2 regions of the Arthrobacter sp. KBS0703 genome follow, and region 2 is predicted to be linked to the other one. Evidence: predicted binding sites of a transcription regulator. Region 2 holds the regulator's gene; the other holds the start of a gene.
The links. Region 2 encodes HrcA, which represses chaperone genes, less so after heat shock. Its sites were predicted from a motif close to TTNGCACTCGNNNNNNNCGAGTGCNAA; they were not measured.
Positions count from the first base shown of each region.

Region 1 (7,831 bases), 800 kb from region 2:
AAATTTTCCGCCCGCTTTTCCAGCCAGCCCCTGAATGTCTCGCGTCCGTAGCGCTCCCCGGGCGCCAGGTTCTTGCCTTCGCGCAGGAATTTGCCCATAGACCCGGGCAACGAGAACGCTGCCACGACGCCCCGGGCGCCCGTGACCTGCTTCCACGTGCGCGCCAGGTCGTTCATATCTTGGATCTCAGGGCCGCCAATCGTCCGCAGGCGGTGCCGGTCGGCGGCCGCTGGCCCCACCGCTGCTTCCAGCAGTGCGGCGGCCACATCGGCCGGGGAAATCGTCTGGAACCGGGCGCCCCTGACCACGGGAATGAGGCCAACGCGAGACCCGGCAGCGAACAGCCCGGCCACGAGGCTGTGGAACTGTGTGGCCCGCACTGTCGCGGTTTCGAGCTGGGAACGGGCGTACACCCGTTCCTTGTCCGCTTTCGACCGGTAGAACCCGTAACTGCTCTGACCGCAGTTAATGATGGAGAGCAGGACCGCCCGCCCAACGCCGGCCTCGAGTGCCGCGGCAAGCAACAACGCACCGCCGGCGGCAAACAGCCTGAGCGCCTTGCCTGATTGCCCCTCAAGGCAGTCGATCACGACGTCGGCACCCGCCAGCGCTTCCGCCAGCCCTTCGCCGGTGGTGACGTCGGCACGGAAGTAAGTGGCGCCGTCGTGGTGTTCCGGGGAACCTGCCGGAGGCGGGTTGCGGCTGAGGACGGCGACGGTGTGACCGCCGGAAAGCGCCTGGCTCACCACTTCGCGGCCCACCTGGCCGGTGCCGCCGGCCACACAGATACGGGTCATGGCCTGAGGCTACACCCGCGCGGACGGTCGCTACGCCCGGCGGCGCTGCAGGACGTCGTCAAGGTTGCTCAGCGCGCTCTGGGCCTTGGTCAGGGGCCGCGCGGGGCCGGCATTCGGCGCTGCCACGGCCAGATGTGTATAAGAGACAGCGGCGGGGCCCTGCTTGAGCGAAGGCTTGCCGACGGCCTTGGGAGACTCCGGAAGATCGAGCGGTTCGGGTGCGGGGCGGTCCGCCTTAGCAGCCTCAACATAGGTGGGCTTGGGAACTTCTACCGGCTCCCAGCTGGTGTCTTCAGCCGCGGCCGGTTCGCTGGCAGCCTGGGCGGCACTGTTGTCTCCCGCTGCGACGGCCACTGCCAAGGCGGCCTCGCGGAGTTCCCTCGCCGTCAGGGGCTTGGGTCGGGGCGCAACGGCTTCGGCGTCGAAGAGCATGTTTTCCCGCTGGACGGCGCCTTCCCCGGACGGCACCGGATCCGAATACCGCTCCGTGCGGGTACTGCTTTCAGCCCGCGAACCCATGGCAGCGCTGAATGCGGCGTTCATCTTCTTCCGGCGGTCCCGGACGGCCAGCCGACGCAGAAGAACGACGGCGGCAGCGCCGGTCAGGAACGCCAGGGCCGGAAGCCAGGGGTTGCCGATGCCGAAGATCCGCAGGACGCCGCTGACCACCGCTGTAATGAGGGACAGCAGCCCGGCGAGGGCGATGGCTGTCCGTCCGTAGCGGATGCGGAAGGCACCGCCGTCCTTTGCGGCCGGCTGGCCACCGGACCTGGCCGGCGTGAAGCCGGCTGCGGATTCGCTGCTCTTCCTGGTGTCCATGCGTTTCTCCTGCTGGGCGGTCATGTGTGCGACCCTCCCGGCTTGCGGGTTTGCAGTTTCGGCGTCAACGGTCTCCACCGTCAGGTCACCGGCAGCCTGGAACTGATGCCGGCGGTTGCGGAGCACGTAAGGGGCAACCCATAAAATCCAGAGCGCGACAGCGACCACAAGGATGACTGAGCTGCTAAGGGGGATGTCCACATACAAAACCGTATGAGGAATAGGCGACCGGGTGTGGCATTCGTCTCGGTGTGTCGCGGGCGGGCTCTCAAATCAATGGACTTATGCCGAGGAAGTTGCCTGGCCCCGGACCCTCAGGCCGGTCTCCTGCGGAGCCACGGACCGAGCAGCCCCTCCGGAACCTCCTCTGAGGTCAGCGCGAAGGTTCGGTGGTCAGCCCATTCCCCGTTGATGTGCAGGAACCGGGGCCTGTAGCCCTCGTCGCGGAAACCGAGTTTCTCCACGACACGGAGGCTGGGACCGTTCTCCGGCCGGATGTTGATCTCCATGCGGTGCAGGCCCAGCGTCCGGAAGCAGTGGTCCGTGACCATGGCAACAGCGGTGGGCGCGATCCCTTGCCCCGCCCTGGCCTCGTCCACCCAATAGCCAAGCGTTGCCATCATGGCCGAGCCCCACACAATCGAGGACACCGTCAACTGGCCCACGATGACCGGGTCGCGGAACCCGGGGGTCCAGGCCGTGATCAGGAACGGCAGGGCCGTTGCCTGGGCCGCCTGGGAGTTCAGGGACTTCACCATCTGCCGGTAGTCGGGCAGCGCGCCGCCCGGCGCGGGGTTGGATGCCTCCCAGGGTGCAAGCCACTCGCTATTCCGCGTACGGACCTCCGTCCATTCCTTGCGGTCACGGTACCGGATAGGACGCAGGACGATGTCCCCGCATTCCAGCGTGACCGGCCAGATGTGGCTGACCCTCATGGAGGGTTACTTGTTCAGTCCGGCGGTGAACTCCGGCAGCCACTCACGCAGGCCGGGGCCAAGGTCGTCGCTGTCGATGGCGAGCTGGACACAGGCCTTGAGGTAGCTGAGTTTGTCGCCGGTGTCGTAGCGCCGGCCCCGGAAGATCACGCCGTAGACGCCATAGCCGTCTCCGTCGCTGGCTGCGAGTTCCTGCAGCGCATCTGTGAGCTGGATTTCGCCGCCGCGTCCGGGGGCCGTCCGTTCGAGCACGTCGAATACTGCGGGGTGAAGTACATACCGGCCGATGATCGCCAGGTTGGAGGGTGCCTCGTCGACGTCCGGCTTTTCCACGAGCTTGTTGATCCGGACGAAGCCCTCGCCGTCGATCGCGGCAACATCGGCGCAGCCATAGGCGCTGATCTGGGACGGATCCACTTCGATGAGGGCCACGACGGAGCCGCCGGTCTTGGCCTGGACTTCGATCATGGTGCTCAGCAGTTCGTCGCGGGCATCGATCAGGTCGTCACCGAGCAGCACGGCGAAAGGCTCGTGTCCCACGTGCTGGCGGGCGCGCAGGACAGCGTGGCCCAGCCCTTTGGGGTCGCCCTGACGGACGTAGTGGATGTCCCCCAGGTTGCTCGCTGCCTGGATCGACTCCAGCTTGGCGGTGTCTCCCTTGGCCTCCAGGGTGGCTTCCAGGGCGGGAACCCGGTCGAAGTGGTCCTCGAGGGCGCGCTTGTTGCGTCCGGTGATCATCAGGACATCGCTCAGGCCAACTTTGACGGCCTCTTCGACGACGTACTGGATTGCCGGCTTGTCGACCACCGGCAGCATCTCCTTGGGCATCGCCTTCGTGGCGGGCAGGAACCTGGTGCCGAGGCCCGCTGCGGGGATGACGGCCTTGCGGACTGAACGATTAGTGGAAGTCACTCGACTAATCTATCGGAGGGAACATTCATACGGTAAATGCTTCCGGCAGTGGCCCGGCCGGACTCCCGACACGACAAAGGACGGCCCGCCATGCCACCAGAGAACCAGCCGGCTAAGGATGAGATCCGTGCCAGGCACCGGACGCTGCGCGCGGGACTGCCGGCCAGCGCCTTATCGGACGCCGCGGACGGAATTGCCGCCCACGGCCTGGCCTGGGCGGACACGATCGCGGACGGACGGCCGGCGACATTCACCGCCTATCTTGGCGTAGCCTTCGAACCGCCCACGCTCCGGCTGATCACCGCCCTCCACGAGGCAGGCCACAGCGTGCTGCTTCCCGTCTGCGAACCGGACCGCGCCCTGAGCTGGGTGTTTTGGAACCCGTCCTCCGAATTTGTCCGCAGCAGGTACGCGCCCATCCAGGAGCCGGCCGGGGAGCGCCACGGCCTCGAGGCCATCAAGGAGGTGGCTGCAATGTTCCTCCCCGCCACGGCCGTGGACATGAACGGCAACAGGATCGGGCAGGGCGGCGGGTACTACGACAAGTTCTTGGCGGCGGTGGATGCCACCGGCCTGCGCGCCCCCAGGGCCGCCATCATCTACGACGCCGAGCTCCTGCCTGCTTCGACGATCCCGGCCGAAAGCTTTGACCGGCCCGTCGACGCGGTCCTGACCCCCTCGGGCGTGATCCGGCTGGCGTGAAAGCGGTACCGCTGACGTGGAGGCAACGCCGGCAGGGTGATAGAATTGGCACTCAGGCCCTGCGACTGCTAAGCGGTCATTTCCGCCGCGGTGTTCCGTCAAGGAATGTCCCGGAGATGAAGCTTGCAGCACAGGACCTGCCGCTTGTCCATGAGGAGGATCCACAGTGCCCACGTATGCCTATGCCTGCAAGGATTGCAGCCATGCCTTCGACATCGTGCAGTCATTCACCGACAGCACTCTGACGTCCTGCCCCGAGTGCCAGGGGACCCTTCGCAAGAAGTTCAACACCGTAGGCGTTGTCTTCAAGGGATCCGGGTTCTACCGCACTGATTCGCGCGATGCCAAGGGCAGCACGGTCTCGTCGTCACCGGCCGCTTCAGCCCCTGCTGTGCCTGCCGCCGCTCCGGCGGCTCCCGCTGCCAGCTGACCCCGCCCCGCCCTGCTTGTCCGGAATGATGTCCGCCCCGCGGATGTCCACATACGGGCCCCTGCGCGGCCCGCTTTCCACATAGGGCAACTCCCGCCTGTCACTCAGCACTACAGGCTACGTAGCGTGGCAGCATGCCAGCTACCGGAATCTTCCCCGTCAGGACCTCCCCGTCGGCCGGGCGCGCCAGCCGACGCACTGCGCTTCCCGGAAGCCCGGGCCGCCCGCCCCGCCGGGCTCCTGACCTCGCCGGCTGGCTGACCCGCAACCGCCGCCTTGCCGTGGCGCTGCTGCTTTGTTTGGCCGCCGGCTTAGCCGTCCACCAGCTCACGCCCGCCCCCGCCCACACCGTCCGGGCCATCGCCGCGGCGCGGGTCTCTTATACACATCTAGATGTGTATAAGAGACAGGAGCGGCCCTGGGCGGCGACGACATCGCGGCGGTCAACATTCCGCCGTCCCTGCTGCCCGCCGGCTCGTTCACTGATGCCCCAGGGCTGGAGGGAAAACAGCTGGCCGCCCCACTCCGCAAGGGGCAGCTGCTCTCGGACGCCCAGCTCGTGGGGCCTGGACTGCTCACGGGAGCCGCACCTGGTTCTGCCGCAGTGCCGTTGCGCATGGCGGACCCTGCCTCCATCCAGCTGGTCTCCCCCGGCCAGCTCGTCAACGTCGTGCTGACGAACGGCAACGGCTACGAGCAAGCGTCTTCATCAAAGGTGCTGGCCAGCTCCGTGCCCGTGTTGTGGACGTCAGGCCAAGAGGGCCAGAGCGGCCAGTGGCTCGGCACCGGCGACTCGGAAGGCCTCATAGTCGTGGCGGCAACGCCAGCCCAGGCCAGTGCCCTTGCGGGTGCCTCAACCCAGGGCAAGCTGTTCTTTGTACTCGTGGGGTCAGCAGGCGGCTAACCCCAGTGAGGGGGCCGCTGCTCCTTCAGCCACGCATCGTGGTCATTGTCGGCACCGGAATCGCCCCACACCCGCGGATCGTCCTCGGACGCCTTGTTGGGCACCACGCCCGCCGATTTCACCGGGCCGGGGGTCTTCCGAGCCGGCCCGGACGCCTTCGAAGAGGCGGTGGCGCCATTCCGGGTGGCGCCATTCCGGGTGGCGCCGCCCTTCGGGGAGCCGCCGTCGCTCGGGGTGCCAGCGTCCTTCCGGGAGCCATCGTTCACTGCAGCGGCGTTCACTGCGTGCCGTCCTTCCTGTCCGCGGTATCACCGTCGTAGTCGTTCTCAACATCGTCTTCATGGGCGTCGCTGAATTCTTCGTCGGCGCTGCCGTCTGAAAACCCTTCCGGACCCACCACGAATTCCTCGCTGCCGCGGCCCGCACCGGGGTCCGAATCCTGGTCGTCGCCATCGTAGGATCCGTCGTAGGAACCCTCGCCGCCGCCCTCGTAGGGCTCCTCGGCGAGAGAGCTGACGTCGTCGTCGAAGAACCCCGGCGAGCCCACGGACCGGAGCGGGAGGGCGGGCTTCTCGAGTCCGAGGTAGCCGCCGATCCGGTCGGCGCAGGCTGAGGGATCCGTAAAGACTTCGATCGTCCACAAAGGCATGTAACGCCAACCGAGGCGCTCCAGCAGCTGCGGGCGCAGCCTGCTGCGTTCGCGGACCGTCATCTGCCGGTACTGCTCGGTCCCGTCAGACTCGATGGCCACCGGCCGCGGTATCTCAGCGGCGTCCTGGCCCATGGTGCTGAGGGGGTCGGCCGCGGCCACGACGTCGATGACGCCGTCATACTGGTGCCAGACGCGGGCCCCGCGAGCCCGCAGCCGGTCGCCGAGGTCCGCCACTGTCTCTTATACACATCTAGTTGTGTATAAGTGACAGGCCCCGAGCGCCTGTCTCTTATACACATCTAGATGTGTATAAGAGACAGGCCGAGGTCCGTGTTGCCGGAGATCTCGCGGTCCAGCAGTTCGTACAGGTCCACCGCCCCGTGCGCCAGCCGGGTCCGGTCAAGGTCTTCCGGCTTGAAGCACGTCAGGACGTGCAAGGACTGGCGGGCGCGGGTCATGGCCAGGGCGAACTTGGCCCGGCCGCCCTCGGCGGACAGCGGACCAAAGTTGTGCAGGGCGCGCCCGTGCGGAGTCCGGCCGTAGCCCGGGGAGAAAATCACGTGGTCGCGGACCAGCCCCTGGGCGCGCTCAAGATCTACCACGCGGAAGGACTCATCCCCGGCGGTGAAGAATTCGGCCAGCGCAGGATGGTTGGGCAGCTGCAGCCGGATGGCCTCGCCGATCCTCGCGGCATGCCGAAGGCTGGCTGTGACGACGGCCAGGGTGGTGCGCGGACGGAGGCGGGCGTGTTCGAACACCAGCTCCACCACGCGGTTGACCTCCGCCACGACCGACTCCACGCCCTCGTGATCGGCGCTCGGCAGCCCCGTGCCGTCGGGCAGGTACTCCACCAGCAGGGCACGGTCCAGCCCCGTGGCGGACTGGCCTTCGGGAAGGCGGCGAAGGCCGCCGTCGTAAAAGCCCTTGCTCAGCTGCAGCACCAGGTCTTCGTCAACCGCGCGGTACACGGAGTGCAGGCGCCATGTCGGCAGGACCGCAGCCAGCGCGGTGAAGGCGCTTTCAACGCTTTGGTGCGACTGTTCGCCGGCAGCGAGCCGCTCCACCGCGACGGTGAACGTGCGCGGGCTCGCGATCTTGTCGTCCCCGAACGCAATGACCTGCTTTGCGCGGGCCACGGCCGGCAGGACAGCCTGCAGCGACGTCGCTTCTGCATCCAGGATGACCACGGCGTCGAACTTCTGCTCGGCAGGGAGGAGGCCCGTCATCAGGTACGGGCTCACCGACCAGACAGGAACCAGCATGGGAACAAGTTCCGGAGCCTGGGCCGTCAGCGCCGCCAGCGTGACCCGCCCGTCCTTGAGCAGGCTCCTGAGGAGGTCCGCCTGGCGCGGGTTCTTGGCGATGCCGGCGCGCCAGCGCTCGGCGAGCTGCCACCGGAGCCGTCCGGCACCGCTGGCAATATGGGCGTTGTCGGCAAGCCTGTACTCGGCCTCAAGCTGGCGCAGGGCGTCGCCGTCGGACATGGCGAGGTAGTCATCGCCGCTGATCATCGCTTCCAGGGCGGACTGCCACCAGGCGAGCTCGAGCTCCGCGGCAACGGACTCGGCCGGGACCTCACGCTCCGAGAGATCCGCCAGCAGCTCGCCCAGACCGTGCTCGCGCATGTTCTCGATCAGCAGCGTGCGCTCGGGCAGCGTCTTGAGCGTCTGGCTGTCGGCG
Region 1 is NZ_MVDG02000001.1:563,264-571,094, reverse strand. Features, by position in the region: gene B1A87_RS02690 (SDR family oxidoreductase) at 1-797, opposite strand, end outside; gene B1A87_RS02685 (hypothetical protein) at 828-1,817, opposite strand; gene B1A87_RS02680 (GNAT family N-acetyltransferase) at 1,931-2,551, opposite strand; gene galU (UTP--glucose-1-phosphate uridylyltransferase GalU) at 2,558-3,463, opposite strand; gene B1A87_RS02670 (5-formyltetrahydrofolate cyclo-ligase) at 3,554-4,165, shown strand; gene B1A87_RS02665 (FmdB family zinc ribbon protein) at 4,332-4,595, shown strand; gene B1A87_RS02660 (RcpC/CpaB family pilus assembly protein) at 5,014-5,499, shown strand; gene B1A87_RS02655 (hypothetical protein) at 5,496-5,780, opposite strand; partial or broken gene B1A87_RS02650 (AAA family ATPase) at 6,013-7,831, opposite strand, start outside.
Region 1: a site for HrcA is predicted at 4,211-4,237, ahead of B1A87_RS02665 (FmdB family zinc ribbon protein). Genes of this name have one in related genera too.

Region 2 (7,831 bases):
GGAAAACAACCTCACCATCATCCCGGTCCTGAACAAGATCGACCTCCCGGCAGCACAGCCCGAGAAGTACGCGGCGGAACTGGCCAACCTGATCGGCGGCGACCCCGACGACGTGCTCCGCGTCTCCGGCAAGACCGGCATGGGCGTCGAGGATCTCCTGGACAAGATCGTCCGCGACCTGCCGGCCCCCGAGGGCGACCCGAACGCCCCCGCCCGCGCCATGATCTTCGACTCCGTCTACGACACGTACCGCGGCGTGGTCACCTACGTCCGCGTCGTTGACGGCATGCTGCACCCGCGCGAACGCATCCAGATGATGTCCACCCGCGCCACCCACGAACTCCTCGAGATCGGCGTCAGCTCCCCGGAGCCCACCCCCTCCAAGGGGCTCGGCGTCGGCGAGGTCGGCTACCTCATCACCGGCGTGAAGGATGTCCGCCTGTCCAAGGTGGGCGACACCGTCACCAACCTTGCCAAGCCGGCCTCCGATTCCCTCCCCGGCTATGCCGACGCCAAGCCGATGGTCTTCTCCGGCCTGTACCCGCTGGATGGCACGGACTATCCGGTGCTCCGCGATGCGCTGGAGAAGCTGATGCTCAACGACGCCGCGCTCGTGTACGAGCCCGAGACGTCCGCCGCGCTGGGATTCGGTTTCCGTGTTGGATTCCTGGGCCTGCTGCATCTGGAAATCACCCGCGAGCGGCTCGAGCGTGAATACAACCTGGATCTCATTTCCACTGCCCCCAACGTGGAATATGAAGTGACGCTGGAAGACAAGAAGGTCGTCCACGTCACCAACCCCAGCGAATACCCCACCGGCAAGATCGCTGAAGTCCGCGAGCCGATGGTATCCGCCACCATCCTTGCGCCCAACGAGTTCGTCGGCGCCATCATGGAACTGTGCCAAAGCCGGCGCGGCGTCATGGGCGGCATGGACTACCTCTCGGAGGACCGGGTGGAAATCCGGTACCGCCTGCCGCTGGCCGAGATCGTCTTCGACTTCTTCGACATCCTCAAGTCCAAGACCCGCGGCTACGGATCGCTCGACTGGAAGGCCGACGGCGAGCAGGTCGCCGATCTGGTCAAGGTGGACATCATGCTCCAGGGTGAGCAGGTTGACGCCTTCTCCGCCATCACGCACCGGGACAAGGCCTACGCCTACGGTGTGATGATGACCGGCAAGCTGCGTGAACTCATTCCGCGCCAGCAGTTCGAGGTGCCCATCCAGGCCGCCATCGGCTCCAGGATTATCGCCCGGGAAAGCATCCGGGCCATCCGCAAGGACGTCCTGGCCAAGTGCTACGGCGGTGACATCACCCGAAAGCGCAAACTTCTGGAAAAGCAGAAGGAAGGCAAGAAGCGCATGAAGATGGTGGGCCGGGTCGAAGTGCCGCAGGAAGCGTTCATCGCGGCGCTCACCACGGACGAATCCAAGGACAAGGCCAAGAAGTAGTGGTTGCTGTGGCTTTCCCTGGACATCGCGCCACTTGTGCACAGGGCGGGACACATGCCTAGCGTTCTTCCCTTGGGCGACCCGGCGCCGTCGGACGGTCTCCTGCCGCCGCAGGCGCTGGAAGGTGCCGCGGACCGGGCTTTCGGGCTCTACGTGCACATCCCGTTCTGCGCCGTACGCTGTGGCTACTGCGACTTCAACACGTACACCGCGACGGAGCTGGGTGGCGGCGCGTCGCAGGATGCCTATGCCTCCACGGCCATCTCCGAGGTGGGATTCGCCGCCCGCGCGCTGGAGCAGTCGGGCCTTCCTGCCCGCCGGCTCCGCACAGTGTTCTTCGGCGGCGGGACCCCCACGCTCCTTCCGGCTGAGGACCTGGCCCGGATACTCCGCGCCGCCATCAGCGAGTGGGGGATCGAACCGGGCGCCGAGGTCACCACGGAGGCCAATCCGGACTCCGTGACGCCCGAATCTCTCCGCGTGCTCGCCGACGCCGGCTTCACCAGGGTTTCTTTCGGCATGCAGTCCGCCGTGCCCCACGTCCTGAAGGTTCTGGACCGCACGCACACACCCGGCCGCGTTCCGCTGGTGGTGCAGTGGGCGCGCGAGGCGGGGCTGGCCGTGAGCCTGGACCTCATTTACGGCACGCCCGGTGAATCGCTTGAGGACTGGCGCTACTCGCTGGAGACCGCGCTTTCCTACCGCCCGGACCACATCAGCGCCTACGCGCTCATTGTGGAGGACGGCACCAAGCTCGCGGCGCAGATCCGCAGGGGCGAGGTTCCGGGGATTGACGACGACGACCACGCCGCCAAGTATGAACTCGCCGACCAGCTGATTTCCGACGCCGGCCTTGACTGGTACGAGGTCAGCAACTGGTCCGTCACGCCGGAACAGGCGTGCCGGCACAACCTTGCCTACTGGCGCGGCGACGACTGGTGGGGGATCGGACCCGGGGCTCACTCGCACGTCGGCGGCGTGCGCTGGTGGAACGTCAAGCATCCCACCGCCTACGCCGGACGGCTCGCCTCGGGCGTCTCTCCGGCGGCAGGGCGCGAAACCCTCGACGCCGAAACCCGCCAGGTGGAGACGGTCATGCTCGAGGCCCGGCTGGCGTCAGGCCTGGCCGTGGCTTCGCTGTCCGCCTTGGGCAGGCACGCCGTGGCAGGGCTCATTGCTGACGGTCTCGTGTCACCCGCGGAGGCATTCCGGGGCCGGCTGGTCCTCACGCTCAAAGGCCGGCTGCTGGCGGATGCCGTTGTCCGAAGGATCCTGCCGGATTAACTCTCCGCAGGACCCCGGAGTCGCGGGACCCCGGAGGGCTACTTGATCCAGCGCAGGTTGTACTGGTACCGGTGCGGCTGGCCGCGGTTGACGTGGATGCCCGCGGACACTGAGAAGCACGTCAGGGCAATCCAGATGAGGGTCGCCAGCACAGCGAAGATGTTGCCGACCACGGGAAGCAGCACCAGGAGGTTCGCGAGGACCGCCGCGATGGTGGGGGGCAGCGAGAAGTTGAGGGCTTCTTTGGATTCCTGCGCCGTGAACGGCCCGCGGTCGCGGAAGATCAGGTAGATCAGCAGCGCCGGGACGCAGCCCAGGATGCCACCGAAGTGGGCCAGCGTGGCCCATTGCCTGTCCTCGCTGGCCGTCAGCGGCAGAGCATTGGCAGGAACGCCATGGTACTGGGGCAGGTCCTGGCCGGACGGGGTGTCCCTGCGGTCGCGAGCGTCTTCTGCCACTTGTCTTCCTTAAACTTGCGTTGGTGCGTTATTGCCGGTGCCTGCAATGCTGGCGCGGCCGGCCCGTGGGGCCGGAAGGCGGCAGCGCGTGAGGCGCCGTACCAAGAATACTGGGTCGGGCGCGGAATGGACGACCGAACCACAGCGTGGTGTGCGTTCACGCCCACGGCGCTGTATCCAGCGGTCCTACGATGCGGTACCCCTAGGCTGTGCCTACGGCACAGTGAGAAAGTCGATGACCTCTTCTACCCTGCCTAGCAGGGCCGGCTCGAGGTCGGCATAGGTCCGCACGGCGCCGAGCAGCTTCTGCCAGCCAAGCCCGACATCTTCCTTCGTGGAGTGCGGCCAGCCGAAGGCCGTGAGGATGCCCGTTTTCCAGTCGGTCCCGCGGGGCACCACCGGCCACTGCGCGATGCCGAGCACGGACGGCCTGATGGCCTGCCAGACGTCGACGTACGGGTGGCCCACAATCAGCACGTTTCCGGCGGCGCCCGGAGAAGCCATGACGGCCGCGGCGATCCTGGACTCCTTGGAGTCCGGCACCAGGTGGTCAACCAGCACACCCAGCCTCCTGCCCGGTCCGGGGCGGAACGCAGCGACGGCCCCCGCCAGGTCGTCAATGCCGTGAAGAGGCTCGACGACGATGCCCTCCACCCGGAGGTCGTCACCCCAGACCTTTTCCACGAGTTCGGCGTCGTGCTTGCCCTCCACCCAGATCCGGCTCGCCTTGGCCACCTGGGCACGCTGGCCCTCCACCCTGACGGAACCCGACGCCGTCCGCGCCGCTGTCCCGGATCCCTGCGGTTTGCCGGAAGGGGCAGGGGGCATCAGCCGGATGGGCCGGCCTTCGAGGAGGAACCCGAAACCAAGGCGGAACGACCGCGATTTCCCGCACCGGTCCTCGAGCGCCACGACGTGCATCCCGCCGGATTTCTCCACGCGGGTCACCGCGCCCACCCAGCCCGACTGGACCTCTTCGAGCACCATCCCGCGCTCTGCTGGCACTTCCGGCAAGTCATTCTTTGCGGGCGCCGCAATCTCCTGCGGGCCCCAGGTCTGGTACTGCATTCGTTCACATCGCTTTGCACTAGGAAGATGCCGCCCCGGCAACTTATCTGCTGCCGGGCCGAAGGGTGCCCGGAATTTCGCCCGGAGCGGTACCAATGCTAACAACGAGCCGTCTCATATTAGACTTGTTAGCACTTAGGCATGTGGAGTGCTAAAAAATGGCTTGCAGGGCGCCGTCCTGACAAGCCAGTTACGGTCGATCGGAGGTGGACCATGAGCGAACCACGCAAGCTCGAGGTGCTGCGCGCCATTGTCGAGGACTACGTCCATTCCCGGGAACCCGTCGGATCAAAAGCCTTGGTTGAACGCCACCATCTGGGCGTTTCCAGCGCCACTATCCGCAACGACATGGCTGCGCTGGAGGATGAGGGACTCATCACGGCACCGCACACCAGCGCCGGAAGGATCCCCACCGATAAGGGCTACCGGCTCTTCGTGGACCAGATCTCGGCTGTCAAACCGCTGTCCCAGGCGGAGCGCCGCGCCATCCAGTCGCTGCTGGAGGGATCTGAGGACCTCGACGACGTCCTTGACCGGACTGCCAGGCTCCTGTCCCAGCTGACCAACCAGGTCGCCGTCGTGCAGTACCCCCACCTGAGCCGTGCCGTGGTGCGCCATATCGAATTCGTGCTGCTGGCCCCCCGCAAGGTCCTGATCGTCCTGATCGCCGACAGCGGCAAGGTTGAGCAGCGGGTCATCGACGTCGGCCAGGAACTGGGGGAGGACGCCCTGTCCGACCTGCGGACGCGGTTCCTCGCAGGCGTCGGCGGGACACCCCTGATCATGCTCCCGCAGCACCTTGCCGCTGTGCTGGCAGGCTGCGGGCCTGACCAGCGCCGGGCCGCCGTCGCCCTCAGCAGGGCTCTTGAAGCCCTCGCCCACAGCAGCCGGGAGGACCGGATGGTTATGGCGGGAACCGCCAACCTCGCGCGGTCCAACGTGGACTTCCCGCTCAGCATCGGGCCCGTCCTGGAAGCGCTCGAAGAGCAGGTGGTCATGCTCCGGCTCCTCAGCGACATGGCGCAGGACCCCCGGGGGGTTGCCGTCAGCATCGGCCGGGAGAATCCCTATGACGGACTCGCCGAGGCTTCGGTGGTAGCCACCGGCTACGGCCCCAACGCCAGCGCCAAGGTCGGGATCCTTGGCCCCACCCGCATGGACTACCCCACCACCATGGCCGCCGTACGCGCGGTGGCCCGTTACCTTTCGAGGATCCTGGGCCCGTGATGCCACGGCCCGGCGGTCCCCGCACCCCAGGCAGTACAACGAGGAAGAGATACGAACTTTGAGCAGCCACTACGACGTTCTTGGAGTCTCCCCGGAAGCCACCGGCGAAGAGATCAAAAAGGCCTACCGCAAACTGGCCCGCACCCTGCACCCGGACGTCAACCCCGGAGAAGATGCCTCGGACCAGTTCAAGGCCGTCACGCATGCCTACGAGGTGCTGTCCGATCCGCAGAAGCGCCGGGTCTACGACACCACAGGCAACGAGAACGGCACTGACAACGGCTTCGGCGGCGGCGGCTACGCCGGGCAGGGGTTCGCGTTCCAAGACATTTTTGACACCTTCTTCGGCGCGGGGGGAACCTCAGGTCCGGCGTCGCGGGTCCGCAGGGGGCAGGACGCCCTCATCAGCATCCGGATCGACCTGCGCGACGCCGTCTTCGGCGTCAACAAGAAGATCGAGGTGGATACCGCGGTCACCTGCCCCACGTGCGACGGGTCATGCTGCCGCGAGGGTAGCCACCCGGAACGCTGCGACATCTGCGGCGGCAGCGGCCAGGTCCAGCGGGCCGTTCGCTCCATCCTCGGACAGGTGATGACGGCCGCCCCGTGCGGTTCCTGCGAAGGCTTCGGAACGGTCATCAAGGACCCCTGCAACGAGTGCAACGGCCAGGGCCGGATCCGCAGCCGCAGGTCCCTCACCATCAAGGTTCCGGCGGGCGTGGCCACCGGCACCCGGATCCAGCTCTCCGGACAGGGTGAAGCCGGCCCGGCCGGCGGACCCTCGGGCGACCTCTACGTGGAGATCCGGGTCAACAACGACGCCACCTACGTCCGCGACGGCGACGACCTCCATGCCACCCTGAACATCCCCATGACTGCCGCGGCCCTTGGCACCGAACTGAGCCTGGACACTTTCGACGGGAAACAGGAGATCGACGTCAAGGCGGGCACCCAGTCCGGCGAAATCATCACCCTCCGCGGCCTCGGCGTCACGCACCTGCGGGGCTACGGCCGCGGTGACCTCAAGGTGCACCTGCAGGTTGAGACGCCGTCGAAGCTTGATCCTGCGCAGGAAGACCTGCTGCGGCAGCTTGCGAAGCTCCGGGGCGAGCAGTTCTCCGAGGGCAAGCTCGCGGCCAGCGGAGGCGTCTTCGCCAAGCTCCGGGACCGCTTCGGTAACCTGTAGCGGTGAGCAACCCCGTATTCTTCACCACCGCCGGAGCGCTGGACGACGCGGCGCCGGGATCGCAATTCACGCTGGACGGGGCCGAGGCGCGCCATGCCGTCACGGTCAAGCGGCTGGCAGTGGGGGAGAGCGTTGATATCGCCGACGGCGCCGGCAAGAGGCTCACCGGGACCGTGTCGAGCGTGGCGCCGGCGGCGCTGACGGTCGAATGTGCATCCGTCGCCGTTGAGGAGCGGCCTGACGTTCGCCTGGTCCTCGTGCAGGCGCTGGCCAAAGGCGACCGTGACGAACTCGCGATCGAGACTTCGACCGAACTCGGCATCGACGCAGTCGTGCCCTGGCAGTCGGAACGCTCCATCGTCCGGTGGAAGGGCGACCGTGCGGCGAAGGCCCACGCCAAGTGGCAGTCCGCCGTGACGGCCGCGGCGAAGCAGGCGCGCCGTGCCTGGATACCGGATGTCCGCTCCGCCGTCGATACCCAGGGCCTGGCCGCCGCGGTGTCGGCTGCCGGCCTTGCGGTGATCCTTCACGAGGACGCGGTCAAGCCGCTGCGGCAGGTTCTGGAGGGGTGGCGCGACGCCGGCCTGCCGGAGGACGGCGGACCCGCCGAGATTCTCCTCATCGTCGGGCCCGAGGGCGGCATCAGCCCCAGGGAAGTCACCAGGCTATGCGGGGAGGGAGCGGTGACGGCCCTCCTTGGGCCGCACGTGCTGCGGTCGTCCACCGCCGGACCGGCCGCCGTCGTCGTCGCGAGTGATGTCCTGGGCCGCTGGTAACGGCTGTGCCGGCAACTAGCGTACGGTGAAACCCCGCGAGTCCACGTTCAGTTCCTCGGCGGGCTGGCTGGGATTGATCTGGGAAACCCGGATCTCGTAGCTGCCCGGTCCGAGATTGACTGCCATGTTGAAGGCTCCGGAGGCCCCCGGCTCTTTCGCCGCAGTGGTTTCGCCAGCCAGATAGCGCTGCTTGTCGCCGTTTTCCTGGACCTTGAGGATCTGCCAGTGCAGCTTGCCGCCGGGAACGGTGCTGCGCCCGGTGATCTTGACCCGGCCGTCGGCGACTTCCACGCCCTGCTGGGGATCGATGATCCACACCGGCGCCACCATCCCGGCGCTGCGTGACGTGGGCGAGCCGAGCTTGACGTGCTTGAAAGCC
Region 2 is NZ_MVDG02000001.1:1,365,256-1,373,086, forward strand. Features, by position in the region: gene lepA (translation elongation factor 4) at 1-1,453, shown strand, start outside; gene hemW (radical SAM family heme chaperone HemW) at 1,508-2,737, shown strand; gene B1A87_RS06465 (DUF4870 domain-containing protein) at 2,776-3,195, opposite strand; gene B1A87_RS06470 (DUF3097 domain-containing protein) at 3,409-4,263, opposite strand; gene hrcA (heat-inducible transcriptional repressor HrcA) at 4,477-5,490, shown strand; gene dnaJ (molecular chaperone DnaJ) at 5,549-6,676, shown strand; gene B1A87_RS06485 (16S rRNA (uracil(1498)-N(3))-methyltransferase) at 6,679-7,452, shown strand; gene B1A87_RS06490 (GerMN domain-containing protein) at 7,468-7,831, opposite strand, start outside.